3 regions of the Streptomyces sp. NPDC029956 genome follow, and region 2 is predicted to be linked to each of the others. Evidence: riboswitches for the same ligand, from Rfam matches in the RefSeq annotation. Region 2 holds a riboswitch; each other region holds the start of a gene.

The links. Region 2 has a riboswitch for cobalamin ahead of ACZ4XX_RS18260 (ribonucleoside-diphosphate reductase subunit alpha). Riboswitches for the same ligand answer to the same signal wherever they lie in the genome.
Region 1: linked by a shared signal. The riboswitch ahead of ACZ4XX_RS34290 (ABC transporter substrate-binding protein) and the one ahead of ACZ4XX_RS18260 (ribonucleoside-diphosphate reductase subunit alpha) in region 2 are both predicted to bind cobalamin.
Region 3: linked by a shared signal. The riboswitch ahead of ACZ4XX_RS27440 (energy-coupling factor ABC transporter permease) and the one ahead of ACZ4XX_RS18260 (ribonucleoside-diphosphate reductase subunit alpha) in region 2 are both predicted to bind cobalamin.

What each region holds. Positions count from the first base shown of each region.
Region 1 covers NZ_JBVHZJ010000064.1:22,396-27,500, reverse strand. Annotated here, with positions in the region: gene ACZ4XX_RS34300 (ABC transporter ATP-binding protein) at 1-786, opposite strand, end outside; gene ACZ4XX_RS34295 (FecCD family ABC transporter permease) at 783-1,841, opposite strand; gene ACZ4XX_RS34290 (ABC transporter substrate-binding protein) at 1,838-2,893, opposite strand; cobalamin riboswitch at 2,974-3,151, opposite strand; gene ACZ4XX_RS34285 (cold-shock protein) at 3,276-3,482, opposite strand; gene ACZ4XX_RS34280 (right-handed parallel beta-helix repeat-containing protein) at 4,137-5,105, shown strand, end outside.
Region 2 covers NZ_JBVHZJ010000020.1:42,753-47,857, forward strand. Annotated here, with positions in the region: gene mctP (monocarboxylate uptake permease MctP) at 1-1,604, shown strand, start outside; gene ACZ4XX_RS18250 (hypothetical protein) at 1,688-2,299, shown strand; gene ACZ4XX_RS18255 (GNAT family N-acetyltransferase) at 2,343-2,843, shown strand; cobalamin riboswitch at 2,866-3,031, shown strand; gene ACZ4XX_RS18260 (ribonucleoside-diphosphate reductase subunit alpha) at 3,165-5,105, shown strand, end outside.
Region 3 covers NZ_JBVHZJ010000040.1:14,843-19,947, reverse strand. Annotated here, with positions in the region: gene ACZ4XX_RS27455 (energy-coupling factor ABC transporter ATP-binding protein) at 1-772, opposite strand, end outside; gene cbiQ (cobalt ECF transporter T component CbiQ) at 769-1,518, opposite strand; gene ACZ4XX_RS27445 (energy-coupling factor ABC transporter substrate-binding protein) at 1,525-1,983, opposite strand; gene ACZ4XX_RS27440 (energy-coupling factor ABC transporter permease) at 1,980-2,678, opposite strand; cobalamin riboswitch at 2,708-2,941, opposite strand; gene ACZ4XX_RS27435 (hypothetical protein) at 2,965-3,240, opposite strand; gene ACZ4XX_RS27430 (PTS-dependent dihydroxyacetone kinase phosphotransferase subunit DhaM) at 3,439-3,855, opposite strand; gene dhaL (dihydroxyacetone kinase subunit DhaL) at 3,852-4,505, opposite strand; gene dhaK (dihydroxyacetone kinase subunit DhaK) at 4,530-5,105, opposite strand, start outside.

The sequences.
Region 1 (5,105 bases), on a different contig from region 2:
GCGGTAGACATCGGCGATCAGCTCCTCGGTGAGGACCTCCCCCGGCGTGCCGGTGGCGACCACGCGGCCGGCGGCGAGGACCACCAGCCGGTCGCAGTACATCGCCGCCAGGTTGAGGTCGTGCAGGGCGACGACGGCGGTGAGGCGCAGCTCGGCGACGAGGGCCAGGAGGTCCAGCTGGTGCTGGATGTCGAGGTGGTTGGTGGGCTCGTCGAGGAGCAGCTCGCGCGGCTCCTGGGCGAGGGCCCGGGCGATCTGGACGCGCTGGCGCTCGCCGCCGGAGAGGGTCCGCCAGGGCTGCCGGGCCCGGTCGGTGAGCCCCGTGCGCGCGAGGGCGGAACGCACGGCGGTCTCGTCGGCCGCCGATGCCGGGGTCCAGGCGCGGCGGTGCGGGACGCGGCCGAGGCGTACGACGTCGGCAACGGTCAGGTCGGTCTGGGTGTCTGCCTGTTGCTCGACGGTGGCGAGGCGCCGGGCGACGGCCCGGCGGCCGAGCGACCCCAGGGGATCGCCGTCGAGGGCGACGACCCCGGAGTCCGGGGCGAGGACGCCGGCGAGCAGCCTGAGCAGGGTCGACTTCCCCGAACCGTTGGGGCCGAGCAGCCCGGTGACGGTGCCGGGGGTGAGGGTGACGCTGACCCCGTCGAGGACGAGGACTCCACCGAGGGCACGGGAGACACGATCGGCCCGGAGCCCGGCGGTGGGCGGGTGGGGGGCCTCGGCGGCTGCCGGGGCGAGGGTGGCCGCGGGAGCTGTGCGGGAGCCGGTGGGCGGGTTCGCCGTCATCGCGCGCCCCCCTTCGTGCGGTACAGGACGAGCACGAACGCCGGTACGCCGATCAGCGACGTCACCACACCCACCGGTACCTCCTGCGGGTCGAGGACCGTCCGCGCGAGCGTGTCGGCCCACACCAGGAACACCGCGCCCGTCACGGCCGTGACGGGCAGCAGCCTCGCGTGGCCCGGGCCCGCGAGCGCCCGTGCCGCGTGCGGCAGCACGAGGCCGACGAAGCCGATCGCTCCGGCGGCGGAGACCAGGGCCGCCGTCAGGAGGGCGGTGACGCACAGCAGGACGAGCCGGGTCCGGAGGACGGCGACGCCGAGCGCCGCCGCGGCCTCCTCGCCGAACGCGAACGCGTCCAGGGTCCTCGCGTGTCCGCCGCAGATCAGCAGGGCCACCGCGAGCACCGCGCCGCACACGCCGACGTCGCCCCAGCCGGCCCCGCCGAGCGAGCCGAGCAGCCAGAACAGGACCCCGCGCGTGGTCTCGGCGTCCGCCGCCGTCATCACGACGAACGAGGTGAGGGCGGAGAAGAGCTGCATCGCGGCGACGCCCGAGAGGACCACGCGGTCCGTGGAGCCGCCGAGGGTGTGGCTCAGGAGCAGCACGAGGGCGAAGGAGCACACCGCCCCGAGGAACGCCCCTCCGGTGACGGTGACGACTCCCCCGCCCGCGCCGAGGACGACGACGGCGACCGCTCCGGTCGAGGCGCCGGAGGAGACGCCGAGGACGAAGGGGTCGGCGAGCGGATTGCGCAGCAGCGACTGCATCACCGCCCCGCAGACCGCGAGTCCGGCGCCGCAGACGGCGGCGAGGAGGGTGCGGGGCAGTCGCAGGTCCCACACGATGCCGTCCCGGATCGGAGAGACGTCCGGGACTCCCCCGGCGAGATGGGCGGCGACCACGGACCACACGTCGCCGACACCGATCTCCGCCGGCCCGATGGTGATCGCCACGGCGACGGAGACGGCCAGGACGGCGAGCCCCGCCACCGTCCACAGCAGCGCCGCGCCCCCTCCGCGTACGACCGCCGCCGACCGGGTGAGCGGTGGCGCGGTCACTTCGCGAGACCGTACGAGCGGAGCGCCGCCGCCACCTTCTCGACGGCGTCGACCGTGCGGACGGTCGGGTTCATCGCCTGGCCGCTGAGCAGCACGTACCGCTTCTCGCGTACCGCCTTCATGTTCCGGGTGACCGGGTCCGACTCCAGGAACTCGATCTTCTTGGCGGCGCTCTCGGCCGACTGCGACCGGCGGGTCAGGTCGCCGATGACGAGGACGTCGGGGTCGCGGTCGGCGACGGTCTCCCAGTTGATCTGGGGCCACTCGGCGCGTGTGTCGTCGAAGACGTTCTTCGCTCCGAGGGTCCGGGTGACGATCCCGGGAGCGCCGCAGCAGCCCGCCATGTAGGGCGCCTCGGCGTTGGCGAACCAGTAGAGGACCGTGACGTCCTCGAAGCCTCCGGTGGAAGTGGCCTTCTTCACACGGGACTTGAGGGAGGCAACGAGCTTCTCGCCGCGCTCCGGCACCGCGAAGACCCGGGCCAGGTCACGGATCTCGCCGTACACCGTCTCCATGGTCAGCGGCCGGGTGCGGACTCCGTCGCCGTCGCCGCTGTTGTCCTTGCCGACGCAGTCGGTGGGCGAGAGGTACGTGGGGACGCCGAGTTCCTCGAAGCGCTCGCGGGGCGCCACTCCGCCCTTGCCCAGGGTGTACGAGAAGGAGGCCGCCGCGAAGTCGGGTTCGGCGTCGAGGACCTTCTCGAAGGAGGGGTAGCGGTCGGCGAGGCGCGGGACCTTGGCGTTCTCCTCCTCCAGGCCCTGGAGCACCGGGTCCGTCCAGGTGGCGGTGCCGGCCATGCGGTCGGCGAGGCCGAGGGAGAGCATGATCTCCGCCGCGCCCTGGTCGAGGGCGACGGCCCGCTGCGGGGCCCGGTCGACCGTGACCCGCTGTCCGCAGTTGTCGTCGAGGGTCACGGGATACTCCGCCCCGGAAGCCGCGGCGCGCTTCGGGGAGGGGGCGGTGGTCCCGCCCCCGCACCCGGTCGCGGTCAGGAGCAGGAGGCCTGCCGTCAGGAACAGCGCGGCGGAACGGACGGGTTGTGCGAGCGGCACGGGAACTTCCTCTGCGGCCACGGCTCATACGCGGAGCCTGTCGTACGGTGCTCCCCGCACGACAGCGTGCCGCCGGGGCCGCCAGCAGGTCTTCGGACTCGGGGTCAGCCGGACGGAGCGCCTTCCCGGGCCCGTCGTGCCGCCCAGTGGCCGATGCTCCGCCCGTCGCCCTCACCGCTGCGCGTCAGTTCCGGTCTCGCACCGGATTCCCTGACCCGTGCACGTACCCGTTCAGGTGCGTACAAAGGTGCGACTGGCCTCGGCACGGTACCACCGGCGCACCTTCCCGCCCGGGGCCAGGTCCTGTCATCACGCTCCCGTCGTCGCCCGAGATCGCGGGACGGGCGGGAGCGTGACGGCAGGGCCTACGAGGAGCCGTCCGTCAGACGCGCAGTTCCTTCGCCTCGAAGCGGCCGTCGCCGAGGACCAGGACGAAGGAGACCTGCTGCCCCTCGGAGAGCGTGCGGCCCTCGCCCTCGATGTCCTCGGCGCTGAAGTACACCTGTTCCTCGGAGCCCACGGGAACGACGAACCCGTACCCGCCGGCACGGTTGAAGGACTGCACGAACCCTTTGCTTCTGCCGTCCACGGCGGCCTCCTCGTCGTCGTCACCGGGGGCGCGGCGGAGGGGCGGGAGCCCCGGTCGGCCACATCCGCGCCTCAGGGGAGGTGTACCCCGTGCGGCCGCCCTTCGCCCGTCGGCAGGGCTTCCCCAGCGCCCTGCCGGGCCTTCTCGCGGGCCTGATGCCGGGGCCGGGGCCGTACGCGTTCTCGGCGGCGGAGTGAATCGGCGCGGGTGGTGCAGACCACTCCCCCGCGTCTCGTAGAATATTCAACAGAGGCCCGGTGTCGGAGATCCCCCGTGTCCGACACCGGGCCTCTTCCTCTTGCCCCACGTCAGGTTGACGCCGTACCGGTCAGGCCCTGCCGCCCGGGTACGCGATCCTCGGCGTGATCGCGGCGACGAGGCGGTAGGCCGCGTCGAGCACCTGCTCGCACAGCAGGGACCGAGCACTCTCGCGAGAACGCGTCATCGTGCGCCCGCTGCAGCCATCGGGCCGGTCACGGAGCCGCCCCTCGGACCCCGCCTCCTCGCCCGGCCCGGGACGACCGCCCCGACCCCTGAGTCGACCAATCAACCGCAGCCTGATCGATATTCGATCATTCGACACTTCTGCATTGACTCGCTCATCGGCCCCACCTAGCTTCTGGCGGCACCAGACCTCGAGAAAGGTGTCGCGTCATGACCATGGAGGCATTCCCGGGGCGGCGTGCGGCGGTCGGCGGGCTCGTCGCCGTCGCGCTCGCCCTCGCCGGCAGCGTCGCCCTCCCCGCCCCGCCCGCCTCGGCCGCCGGGAGCACCACCTACGTGGACTGCTCGCGTCCGGCCGCCGGCGACGGCAGCCAGGCCGCGCCGTTCAACAGCATCGCCCAGGCCAACGGGAGGACGTACGCGGCCGGGGACACCCTCGCCTTCGCGTCCGGCACCACCTGCACCGGGTCCCTCGCCCCCCAGGGCAGCGGCACCGCCGGCGCCCCCATCACGCTGACGAGTCACGGCACCGGCGCCCTGCCCGTGATCGACGGCGGCGGCGCCCCGAACGCCGTCTCCCTGACCAATCAGGACCACTGGCGCATCAGCAACCTCAAGATAACCAACCCCGCCGCCACCCTCGCCCGCCGTACCGGACTGCGGATCTCCGCGACCGACGGACGGGCGCACCGCGGCTTCGACATCGGGTACCTGGTCGTCGACCGGGTCGCCGGCCAGACGAGCAAGAACAGCCCGACCACCGAGGACTTCGTCCAGTCCGCCGGGATCGTCACGGGGGCGAGCGGCACGAACTCGACGCTCCACGACGTCCACGTCCACCACAACGAGATCAGCAACACCGGCGGGGGCGGCCTCAAGATCCGGGTCGGCGCCATGGCGGTCAAGGGCTCCGGCGTCCTGATCGAACACAACGTCGTCAGAGACGTCGGCGGCGACGGCATCATCGCGAGCTACGCCGACGCGCCCATGATCCAGTACAACAACGCCTCCGGCGTCGGCAACGGCGTCTACCCCTTCTCCGGCGGCAACTTCGCCGGCATCTGGGTGCTCGGCGACCACAACCCGACCATCCAGAAGAACGCCGTGTACGGCATCACCCGGATGTCCGTGGCCGACAGCCAGGCCTTCGACTGCGACTGGGGCAACACCGGTACCTGT
Region 2 (5,105 bases):
TCGCACTCGCCGTCTTCATCTTCTTCTTCCTGGCCGTCACGGTCATGGGATTCCTCGCCTCGCGCTGGCGGAGGGCCGAGAACGAGAACAGCCTCGACGAATGGGGCCTGGGCGGCCGGTCGTTCGGCACCTGGGTGACCTGGTTCCTGCTCGGCGGCGACCTCTACACCGCGTACACCTTCGTCGCCGTCCCGGCGGCCATCTACGCGGCGGGCGCGGCAGGCTTCTTCGCCGTGCCGTACACGATCCTGGTCTACCCGCTGATCTTCACCTTCCTGCCGCGCCTCTGGTCGGTCTCGCACAAGCACGGGTACGTCACCACCTCGGACTTCGTGCGCGGCCGCTTCGGTTCCAAGGGCCTCTCCCTCGCGGTGGCGGTCACCGGCATCCTCGCCACCATGCCGTACATCGCGCTCCAGCTCGTCGGCATCCAGGCCGTCCTGGACGTGATGGGCGTCGGCGGCGGCGAGAACACCCACTGGTTCATCAAGGACCTGCCGCTGCTCATCGCCTTCGGTGTCCTCGCGGCGTACACGTACTCCTCGGGCCTGCGCGCCCCCGCGCTCATCGCCTTCGTCAAGGACACCCTGATCTACATCGTCATCGCGGTGGCGATCATCTACATCCCGATCAAGCTGGGCGGCTTCGACGAGATCTTCGCCAAGGCGGGCGAGGCGTACGCGCAGACCAACCCGGCGACCGGCAAGCCGCGCGGCTCGCTCGTCCCCGGTGAGGCCGGCCAGTGGACGTACGCGACGCTGGCGCTCGGCTCGGCGCTCGCGCTGTTCATGTACCCGCACTCCATCACGGCGACGCTGTCGTCCCGGAGCCGTGAGGTCATCCGCCGCAACACCACGATCCTGCCGCTGTACTCGCTGATGCTGGGCCTGCTCGCGCTGCTCGGCTTCATGGCGATCGCCGCCGGGATCCAGGTGAAGAACGGCCAGCTCGCCATCCCGCAGCTGTTCGAGACGATGTTCCCGGACTGGTTCGCGGGCGTCGCGTTCGCCGCGATCGGCATCGGCGCGCTCGTACCCGCCGCGATCATGTCGATCGCCGCGGCCAACCTCTTCACCCGCAACATCTACAAGGACTTCATCAAACCGGACGCCACCCCGGCCCAGGAGACCAAGGTCTCCAAGCTGGTCTCGCTGCTCGTGAAGGTCGGCGCGCTCGCCTTCGTCCTCACCATGGACAAGACGGTCGCGATCAACTTCCAGCTGCTCGGCGGCATCTGGATCCTGCAGACCTTCCCGGCCCTCGTCGGCGGTCTCTTCACCCGCTGGTTCCACCGCTGGGCGCTGCTCGCCGGCTGGGCCGTCGGCATGATCTACGGCACGGTCGCCGCCTACGGGGTCGCCAGCCCCACCCAGAAGCACTTCGGCGGCTCCTCCGCGGAGATCCCGGGCATCGGCGAGATCGGCTACATCGGTCTCACCGCCTTCCTCCTCAACGTCCTCGTCACGGTCGTCCTGACCTTCGTCCTCAAGGCCGTGAAGGCCCCCGAGGGCATCGACGAGACCTCCCCGGAGGACTACACGGCCGACGCGGGCGACCGCGGTGTCGACCCGAAGCTCCCGAAGGTCGGCGCCGAGACCCACTGATCCGGCGCCGGACCTGACGAAGGCCGCCCTGCCCCACCCGGAGGCATGGCGGCCTTCGCCGTCCCCGGGCGAGGATGCGGGACATGCGCACCCGACCACTCCTCGCCCCGCTCGCCCTGCTCCCCTTCACCCTCGCCCTCGCCGTCACCGGTTGCGGCACCGAGACGGCGGGCGGCCCCCCGACGCCCGACGCGGCCGAGCTGGACGCCCGTGCCCGCTGGGCACAGACCGACAAGGACCATGTGTACGTCACCGAGGCCGAGGGCTTCGAAGCCTCCCGGATGGCGTCGGGGGTCGTCGGCGACGACGGCTTCCAGGTCTCCTACCTGCGGAAGGACGGCGTCCGCCTGACCGTCTCCGCCGAGCGCCGCCCCTTCTCGGAGAAGGAGTGCGCCGCGGCGGACAGCGCCGGGTCCGACGGCTGCGTCCGGGACGGAGACCGCTGGTACCTCCGCTCCCCCGGGCAGCACGCGTACGTACGCACCGAGAACGGGCTGCGCGTCGAGGTCGCCGCCCCGCTCACGGTGGACCGGAAGGCACTCCGGGGCGCCGCCGAGCGCACCCACCGCGCCGACGCCGCCGACCTCGACGCCGTCCTGCCGGAGCAGACGGGCGGCGGGCGGCCCGTCGGACGCGGCGACCTGCCGCCGGTGGGCGACGGCGCACCCGACAACTCGGTGGGGGCCGGCGGCTGAGACCCGCTGGGGGCCTCCGGGCCGCCGGAGGCACACTGCCCTCATGGACTTCACGATCAGGGCGGTACGGCCCGAGGACCACGAGGCGCTCGGTGAACTCACCGCGGGGACCTATCTGAACGACGGGCTGCTGAAGTACGGGGCGGAGGACTCGTATCTGCACGTGCTCCGGGACACCGCCCGGCGGGCGCGCGAGAGCGAGGTGCTCGTCGCCGAGGACGGCGACGGGCGACTGCTCGGCGGGGTGACCTTCGCCACCGGCTCGACCCCGTGGGCGGACATCGCCGTCGAGGGCGAGGCCGAGTTCCGGATGCTCGTGGTCTCCCGGGAGGCCCGCGGCCGGGGCGTCGGAGAGGCCCTCGTACGGGCCTGTATCGACCGCGCACGGGCCCTCCCCGGGTGCCGGCGCATCGTGCTGTCCACGGACGCCACGATGGTCTCCGCGCACCGGATCTACGAGCGTCTGGGCTTCGTCCGCACCCCGGACCGGGACTGGGAGCCCCTCCCCGACCACCGCCTGCGCACCTACTCCTTGGAGTTCTGAGCCGGGGGGGGCGACACAACATGTGGGGGGTTCCGCAAGCGGCGCCCCCCACATGTATGCTCATCCTCGCTGTCGACGCAGGGGAATCCGGCGCGAATCCGGAACTGTCCCGCAACGGTGTGCTTCGTACGGATACGACGTATTCGGGCGAGGTGAGTCCGAGGACCTGCCGCCAGCGCATCCGGTCCGTCCGTTCCGGGTGCCAACGACGTCCGGGCCTCGCGGAGTGGGCCGGTGGAAGCGTCGCGTCCGGCGTTACGGATGCCCGCATGCCCGCCATCCCCCGCCGCGGCCCCGAGCCGAGCGAGGGAGAGCCCCCACGTGACCATCGCGCCCGCCGATCCGGCTTCCGCCGAGGCTTCCGCGGTCGAGAGCGACGGCCCCGGGACCGTGCTGCTGCGGACCCTGACCGACCTCACCGCCGATCTCCCCGACACCGACCCCGGCAAGGTCGCCGCCGCCGCACTGCGCGGCCGCAGCGCAGTGGCGGACGAGGCGGAACTGCGCGAGCTGGCCACCGAGTCGGCCGCCGGTCTGATCGCCGAGGACCCGGCGTACTCCCGGCTCGCCGCCCGGCTCCTGACGATCACGATCGCCGACGAGGCCGCCGGCCAGGGCTCCTTCTCCTTCTCGGCCTCCGTCGCCGTCGGTCACCGCGAGGGCCTGATCGCCGACCGCACCGCCGAGTTCGTCGCGCTGCACGCGGACCGGCTCGACGCGACGATCGACGCGACCGCCGACGACCGCTTCGGCTACTTCGGTCTGCGCACCCTCTACTCGCGCTACCTGCTGCGCCACCCGATCACCCGCAAGGTGGTCGAGACCCCGCAGCACTTCATGCTCCGTGTGGCCTGCGGCCTCGCCGAGGACGACAGCGTCCGCGCGCTCGACGAGGTCACCGCCCTCTACCGCCTGATGAGCCGGCTCGACTACCTGCCGTCCTCCCCCACGCTCTTCAACTCCGGCACCCGCCACCCGCAGATGTCCTCCTGCTACCTCCTGGACTCCCCGCAGGACGAGCTGGACTCCATCTACGACCGCTACCACCAGGTCGCGCGCCTCTCGAAGCACGCGGGCGGCATCGGCCTCTCCTACTCCCGCATCCGCGCCCGCGGTTCGCTGATCCGCGGCACCAACGGGCACTCCAACGGCATCGTGCCGTTCCTGAAGACCCTCGACGCCTCCGTCGCCGCCGTGAACCAGGGCGGCCGCCGCAAGGGCGCCGCCGCCGTCTACCTGGAGACCTGGCACGCGGACATCGAGGAGTTCCTGGAGCTCCGCGACAACACGGGCGAGGACCAGCGCCGTACGCACAACCTGAACCTGGCGCACTGGATCCCCGACGAGTTCATGCGCCGCGTCAACGCCGACGCCGACTGGTCGCTGTTCTCCCCCTCGGACGTGCCCGAGCTCGTCGACCTGTGGGGCGCGGAGTTCGACGCCGCCTACCACAAGGCCGAGGCCGCGGGCCTGGCCCGCAAGACGATGCCGGCCCGCGACCTGTACGGCCGCATGATGCGGACCCTGGCCCAGACCGGCAACGGCTGGATGACCTTCAAGGACGCCTCGAACCGGACGGCCAACCAGACCGCCGAGCCCGGCCACACCGTCCACTCCTCCAACCTCTGCACGGAGATCCTGGAGGTCACCGACGACGGCGAGACCGCGGTCTGCAACCTGGGCTCGGTCAACCTCGGCGCCTTCGTCGTCGACGGCGACATCGACTGGGAGCGCCTCGACTCCACCGTCCGCACGGCCGTCACCTTCCTCGACCGGGTCGTCGACATCAACTTCTACCCGACCGAGCAGGCGGGCCGCTCCAACGCCCGCTGGCGCCCGGTCGGCCTGGGCGCGATGGGCCTCCAGGACGTCTTCTTCCAGCTGAAGCTGCCGTTCGACTCCGCCGAGGCGCGCGCGCTGTCCACCCGTATCGCCGAGCGCATCATGCTCGCCGCGTACGAGGCCTCCGCCGACCTCGCCGAGCGCAGCGGTCCGGTCCCCGCCTGGGACAAGACCCGCGCCGCCCGCGGTGTGCTCCACCCGGACCACTACGAGGTCGAGCTGAACTGGCCGGAGCGCTGGGCCGCGCTGCGCGAGCGGATCGCCGCCGTCGGCATGCGCAACAGCCTCCTCCTCGCCATCGCTCCGACCGCGACGATCGCCTCGATCGCCGGCGTGTACGAGTGCATCGAGCCGCAGGTCTCCAACCTGTTCAAGCGCGAGACGCTCTCGGGCGAGTTCCTCCAGGTCAACTCGTACCTG
Region 3 (5,105 bases), on a different contig from region 2:
GACCGTGGGTGCGCAGCAGCCGGGCCACCGCCGTACCCCAGGGGCGGCGCAGCCGGGCCTCGTCGAGCAGCGCGCCGTCCGCGAGGAGCTCCGCGACCGGCCCGGTCCGCAGCCCCGACGGTGCGAGCACCGCCGCCTCGTCCGCCCAGCGCAAGGCCAGATCCACGTCGTGCGTGGCCATCAGCACCGTCGTACCGGCCTCCCGCAGTCGCTGGAGCGCGTCGAGCAGCCGCTCCTGCCCGTGCGGATCGAGACCGGCCGTCGGCTCGTCCATGATCAGGACCCGGGGCCGCATCGCCACCGCGCCCGCGATCGCCGCCCGCTTGCGCTGCCCGTACGAGAGCAGATGGGTCGGCCGGTCCGCGAGCGCCGTGATGTCCAGCGCCTCCAGGGCCTCGCGAACCCGTCGCCGTACCTCCTCCTCGGGCAGGCCCAGGTTCATCGGGCCGAACGACACGTCCTGGTCCACGGACGCGGCGAACAGCTGGTCGTCGGGATCCTGCACCACCAGCTGCACGGTCGTCCGCAGCCGGGTCAGCCCCTTCCGGTCGTACGCCACCTCCGTACCGTCCAGACGCAGTGACCCGCTCACACACCGCAGCCCGCCGCTGAGCAGGCGCAACAGCGTCGTCTTGCCGCTGCCGTTGCGCCCGAGCAGCGCGACCGCCCGCCCCTCCGCGACGGCGAAGTCCACGCCGGCCAGGACCGGGGGCCCGTCCTCGTAGGCGAATCCGGCTTTCACCAGTTCCACGACAGGGGTCGGAGACGTCACGGAAGGAGCCTTTCCAGTACGAGGGTGAGGGCGACGAGTCCGGCGAGCAGCACGCCCGTCGCGGCGAGGAACGGGCGGGAGAGCGCGCACGCGGGCACCAGGACGCGCAGCGTCCCGTCGTACCCCCGCCCGGCGAGCCCCGACTGCAGCCGCTGCGCCCGGTCGAAGGCCCGCACGAACGTGGTCGCCCCGAGGCCCGCGAGGGAACGCCAGGTCGCCGCCCGTGTCGTGTGCCCGAGCCGGGCCGCCTGCGCCTGCCGGATCTTGGACATGGCGTCGAGCAGCAGGAAGATGATCCGGTACATCACCAGGGCGACGTCCACCACCGGCGCCGGCACCCCCGCCCGTACCAGCCGGGGCAGGACGTCGGACACCGGCGTCGTGAACGCGAAGAGCAGCACCCCGAGGGATGCCGAAGCGGTCCGCAGCAGCAACTCGCCCGCATGCGTCGGACCGTCCGGCGCGAGGGCGACGAGCCCCCGGTCGCCGCCCACTTCGAACAGCAGCGGGATCGCGCCCGTGACACAGAACCCGAGCGGGATCCGGAACGCCCGCCACAGCGCCCGGCCCGGCACGCCGGCCGGACCGAGCAGCACGGTGAGCGTGGCCGCCGCGACGAGGACCGCGCCGGGCCACGGCGGCAGGCCGACCGCGCACAGGGTGAGACCGAAGCCGAGAAGCGCCTTCTCGGCGGGATGGCGGCGGCGCCAGCGACTGCTGTGCGCCGCCGCGTCGATCGGCAGCATCGGCGACTACGCGCCCGGACCGGTGCCGGCGCTGGAGCCGGTGGTGTCGGAGGGGGAACCGGCGCTGGAACCGGCGCCGCTCTCGTGCTCCGCCGTCCCGGCCCCGGCGGCCCCTGTCACCCCCGCTCCGGCGCCCTGCACCTGGGACGTCTCGGCTGCCTCGGCCCGCGCCGCGCCCTGTCGACGGCCGCGCCGCAGACCGAAGTAGTACGCCAGGACACCGGCACCGAGGGCCGCCTGAAGGGCGAACAGCGCCGACTCGATCTCCCCGGACGGCGGCTCGTAGAGCGGGCTGAACCACGGCTCGTAGTCCGGCTGGAGTTCCGTGATCGCGGTCTCGGCCTCCGCGTCGGCCCCCGCGAAGGGCTCCTCCTTGTGGTCCCCGAGTCCCAGCGCGAGCGGCAGGACCGCGAGCGCGGCGACGACGAGGAGCAGCAGGGCGTTGATCTTCGTGTTCCGGCTCATCGAGCGCTCGCCTCCTCGCGTCGCTCCGACGTGCGTCCGGTGAGGACGCCGAGCCGGATCAGGTCGCCCTTGCTGGACTGGGTCAGCAGGCGCATCACGAGCACGGTGAGCAGGCCCTCGCTGACCGCGAGCGGAATCTGGGTGACGGCGAAGATCCCGCCGAACTTGGCGAGCGCGCCGGGGATGCCGCTGCCCGGGTCGGGGAAGGCGAGCGCCAGCTGGACGCTGGTGACGCAGTACGTGGACAGGTCGGCGACGAACGCGCCGAAGAAGACGGCGACCATCAGCGGCGCACCGAACCGGCGCAGCAGTACATAGGCCCCGAATCCCGCCCAGGGCCCGACGATCGCCATCGAGAAGACGTTCGCGCCGAGCGTGGTGAGCCCGCCGTGGGCGAGCAGGAGCGCCTGGAACAGCAGGGTGATCGTTCCCAGGACCGCCATGATCGGCGGCCGGAACAGGATGGCACCGAGGCCGGTACCGGTGGGATGTGAACAACTCCCCGTCACGGAGGGCAGCTTGAGTGCCGACAGGACGAACGTGAAGGCGCCGGCGGCGCCGAGCAACAGGGTGGACTCAGGATTGGACCGCACTTCGCGGGTCAGCGCGCGGACCCCGTGGACGACGAACGGCGCGGACGCGACGCCCCAGGCGGCCGCGTGCACAGGGGGCAGATACCCCTCGGCTATATGCATGGTTGGGAGACCCTCTCCAGCACCTCGTGGATGGACAACGCACCCTGGCCGGTCTCCTGGCTGACGGTCATTCCGCCCGACTCCGCCTTCCCACACCACGACGGTCTCCCGACGTGGTCCAGTGGCTTCCCCGAGGGTGTTCCCCGCGGGGGTGGAGCCGGACCTCCCGATCACAGTGGCGAGGGCCGCACCGGTACTGCACCGGTTTCCCGTACACCAAGGCCCTGTGACATTAGTGCGTTGACCAGGTACATCACAATGTGGGTGCTCGTAGGGTCCCCGCGGCCTAGCTGTTCCTGGCGTTGCGCACCAGGGCCGCGATCGCACCCGGGGCCACGAGGACCGCTGCCGCGAGCGCCGCGAGCAGCATGGGGTCGGGACCGTCGTAGCCGGCCGACACCTCCGCGTTGGCTCCGAACAGGGCGGCGCCGATCACCAGGAGGGCCGAGACGCCGAGTACGCCCCTCGCCCATCCCCTGCGGGCGGACGGAGTGCGCAGGGGCACGAGTGCGATCAGCAACCACACGAGCGCGAAAACGACCATGACAGGCAGACTGCCCATTGCCCCTCCTCCATCACCTGGGCGGACCAGGTGGACCACAGGTGAACGCCAGCGCCCGGAGAGGCCCGGCAGCACAGCCGTCTCAGGGCCGCGATCTCCAAGAGTAGGTCGCACTCACGTCGCCACAGCGGCCGAGTTCCGGCCAAACGGCGCCTGAAACCCGACCACTTGAGGCTGCTGCACAGGATTCCCGTGCCCTCACTCCTTGCGGTAGGCGTACGCCTCCGACGCGGCGGCCGCCACGGCGTCGAGGTCCCCGCCCGCGCTCGCCGTGACCAGGGCGGCGACCGCGCCCTCGACGAACGGCGCGTCCACGAGCCGGGAACCCTCGGGCAGTTCGTCGCCCTCCGCGAGGAGGACCTTCACCGTGAGCACCGCGCTCCCCAGATCGACGAGGATCGCCACCCCGGCGCCCCCGTCCACGGCCTTCGCCGCCGCGGAGATCAGCTCGGAACTCGTCCCGAGACCACCGTCGGGGGTCCCGCCGGCCGGGACGACCGGGGCGAGGTCACCGCCCCCGGCGAGCCCCTGGGCCAGCTCGGCCACGGCGGTCGCGACGGCGGCGCTGTGCGAGACGAGCACGATGCCGACGAGACCGGAGCCGACCGCGCTCATGAGGCCCCCTCGGTGCTGGGCGTCTCCGTCGTCCCGGCCGTCTCCGTACGGGCGGTCTCGTCGAGGGCGGCGAACAGCAATGCGGAGGACGTGGCCCCGGGATCCTGGTGTCCCACCGACCGCTCGCCCAGGTAGCTGGCCCTGCCCTTGCGCGCCCGCAGGGGTACGGTCGCGAGGGCACCCTCCTCGGCCGCCGCGCGGGCCGCGCCGAACGACTTCCGCAGGCCCTCCACGGCCGGCACGAGCGCGTCGAGCATCGTCTTGTCGCCCACCTGCGCGCCGCCCAGCTGGGACACGGCGGCCACGCCCGAGCCGAACGCCTCCGCCAACTGCTCCCGGGTGACGCGCTCGTCGTCGCCGAGCGTCTTGCCGGTACGACGCAGCAGCGTGCCGTACAGGGGCCCCGAAGCGCCGCCCACGGTGGAGATCAGGTGCCGTCCGGCTGCGGTGAGCACACCGCCCGGTGTGGCGGGCGGGTCCTTGGCCAGGGTCTCGGTCACGGCGGCGAAGCCGCGCTTGAGGTTGGCGCCGTGGTCGGCGTCGCCGATGGCCGAGTCGAGCTCGGTGAGCCGGTCCGCCTCCCGGTCGACGGCTTCGGCCACGGCGGCCAGCCAGCGCACGAGGAAGTCGGCGTCGAAGGTCTGTGTCATGTCGGTCTCCTCTTCTCGTTCGTCTCACCGGCCCCAGCGAAGCGCGGGCGTCTCCACGGGCGCGTCCCAGAGACGCAGGAGCTCCTCGTCCACCTCGCACAGGGTCACCGAGCATCCGGCCATGTCGAGCGAGGTCACGTAGTTCCCGACGAGGGTCCGGGCCACCGGCACACGCCGCTCGCCCAGGACGCGCTGCACCTCGGCGTTGAACCCGTACAGCTCGAGGAGAGGAGTGGCGCCCATCCCGTTGACCAGGGCGATGACAGGCCCGGACGGACGGAGGTCCTCGACGACGGCGTCGACGGCGAAGTCCGCGATCTCGCGGGAGGTCATCATCGGCCGCCGCTCGCGGCCCGGCTCGCCGTGGATGCCGATGCCCAACTCCAGCTCGCCCTCGGGAAGATCGAAGGTGGGGCTGCCCTTGGCGGGGGTGGTGCACGCGCTCAGGGCGACACCGAAGGAACGGCAGCGCTCGTTGACCCGGCGTGCGATCGCCTCCACGCGCTCCAGGGGCGCGCCCTCCTCGGCCGCGGCGCCCGCGATCTTCTCTACGAAGAGCGTGCCGCCGGTCCCGCGCCGGCCGGCCGTGTAGAGGCTGTC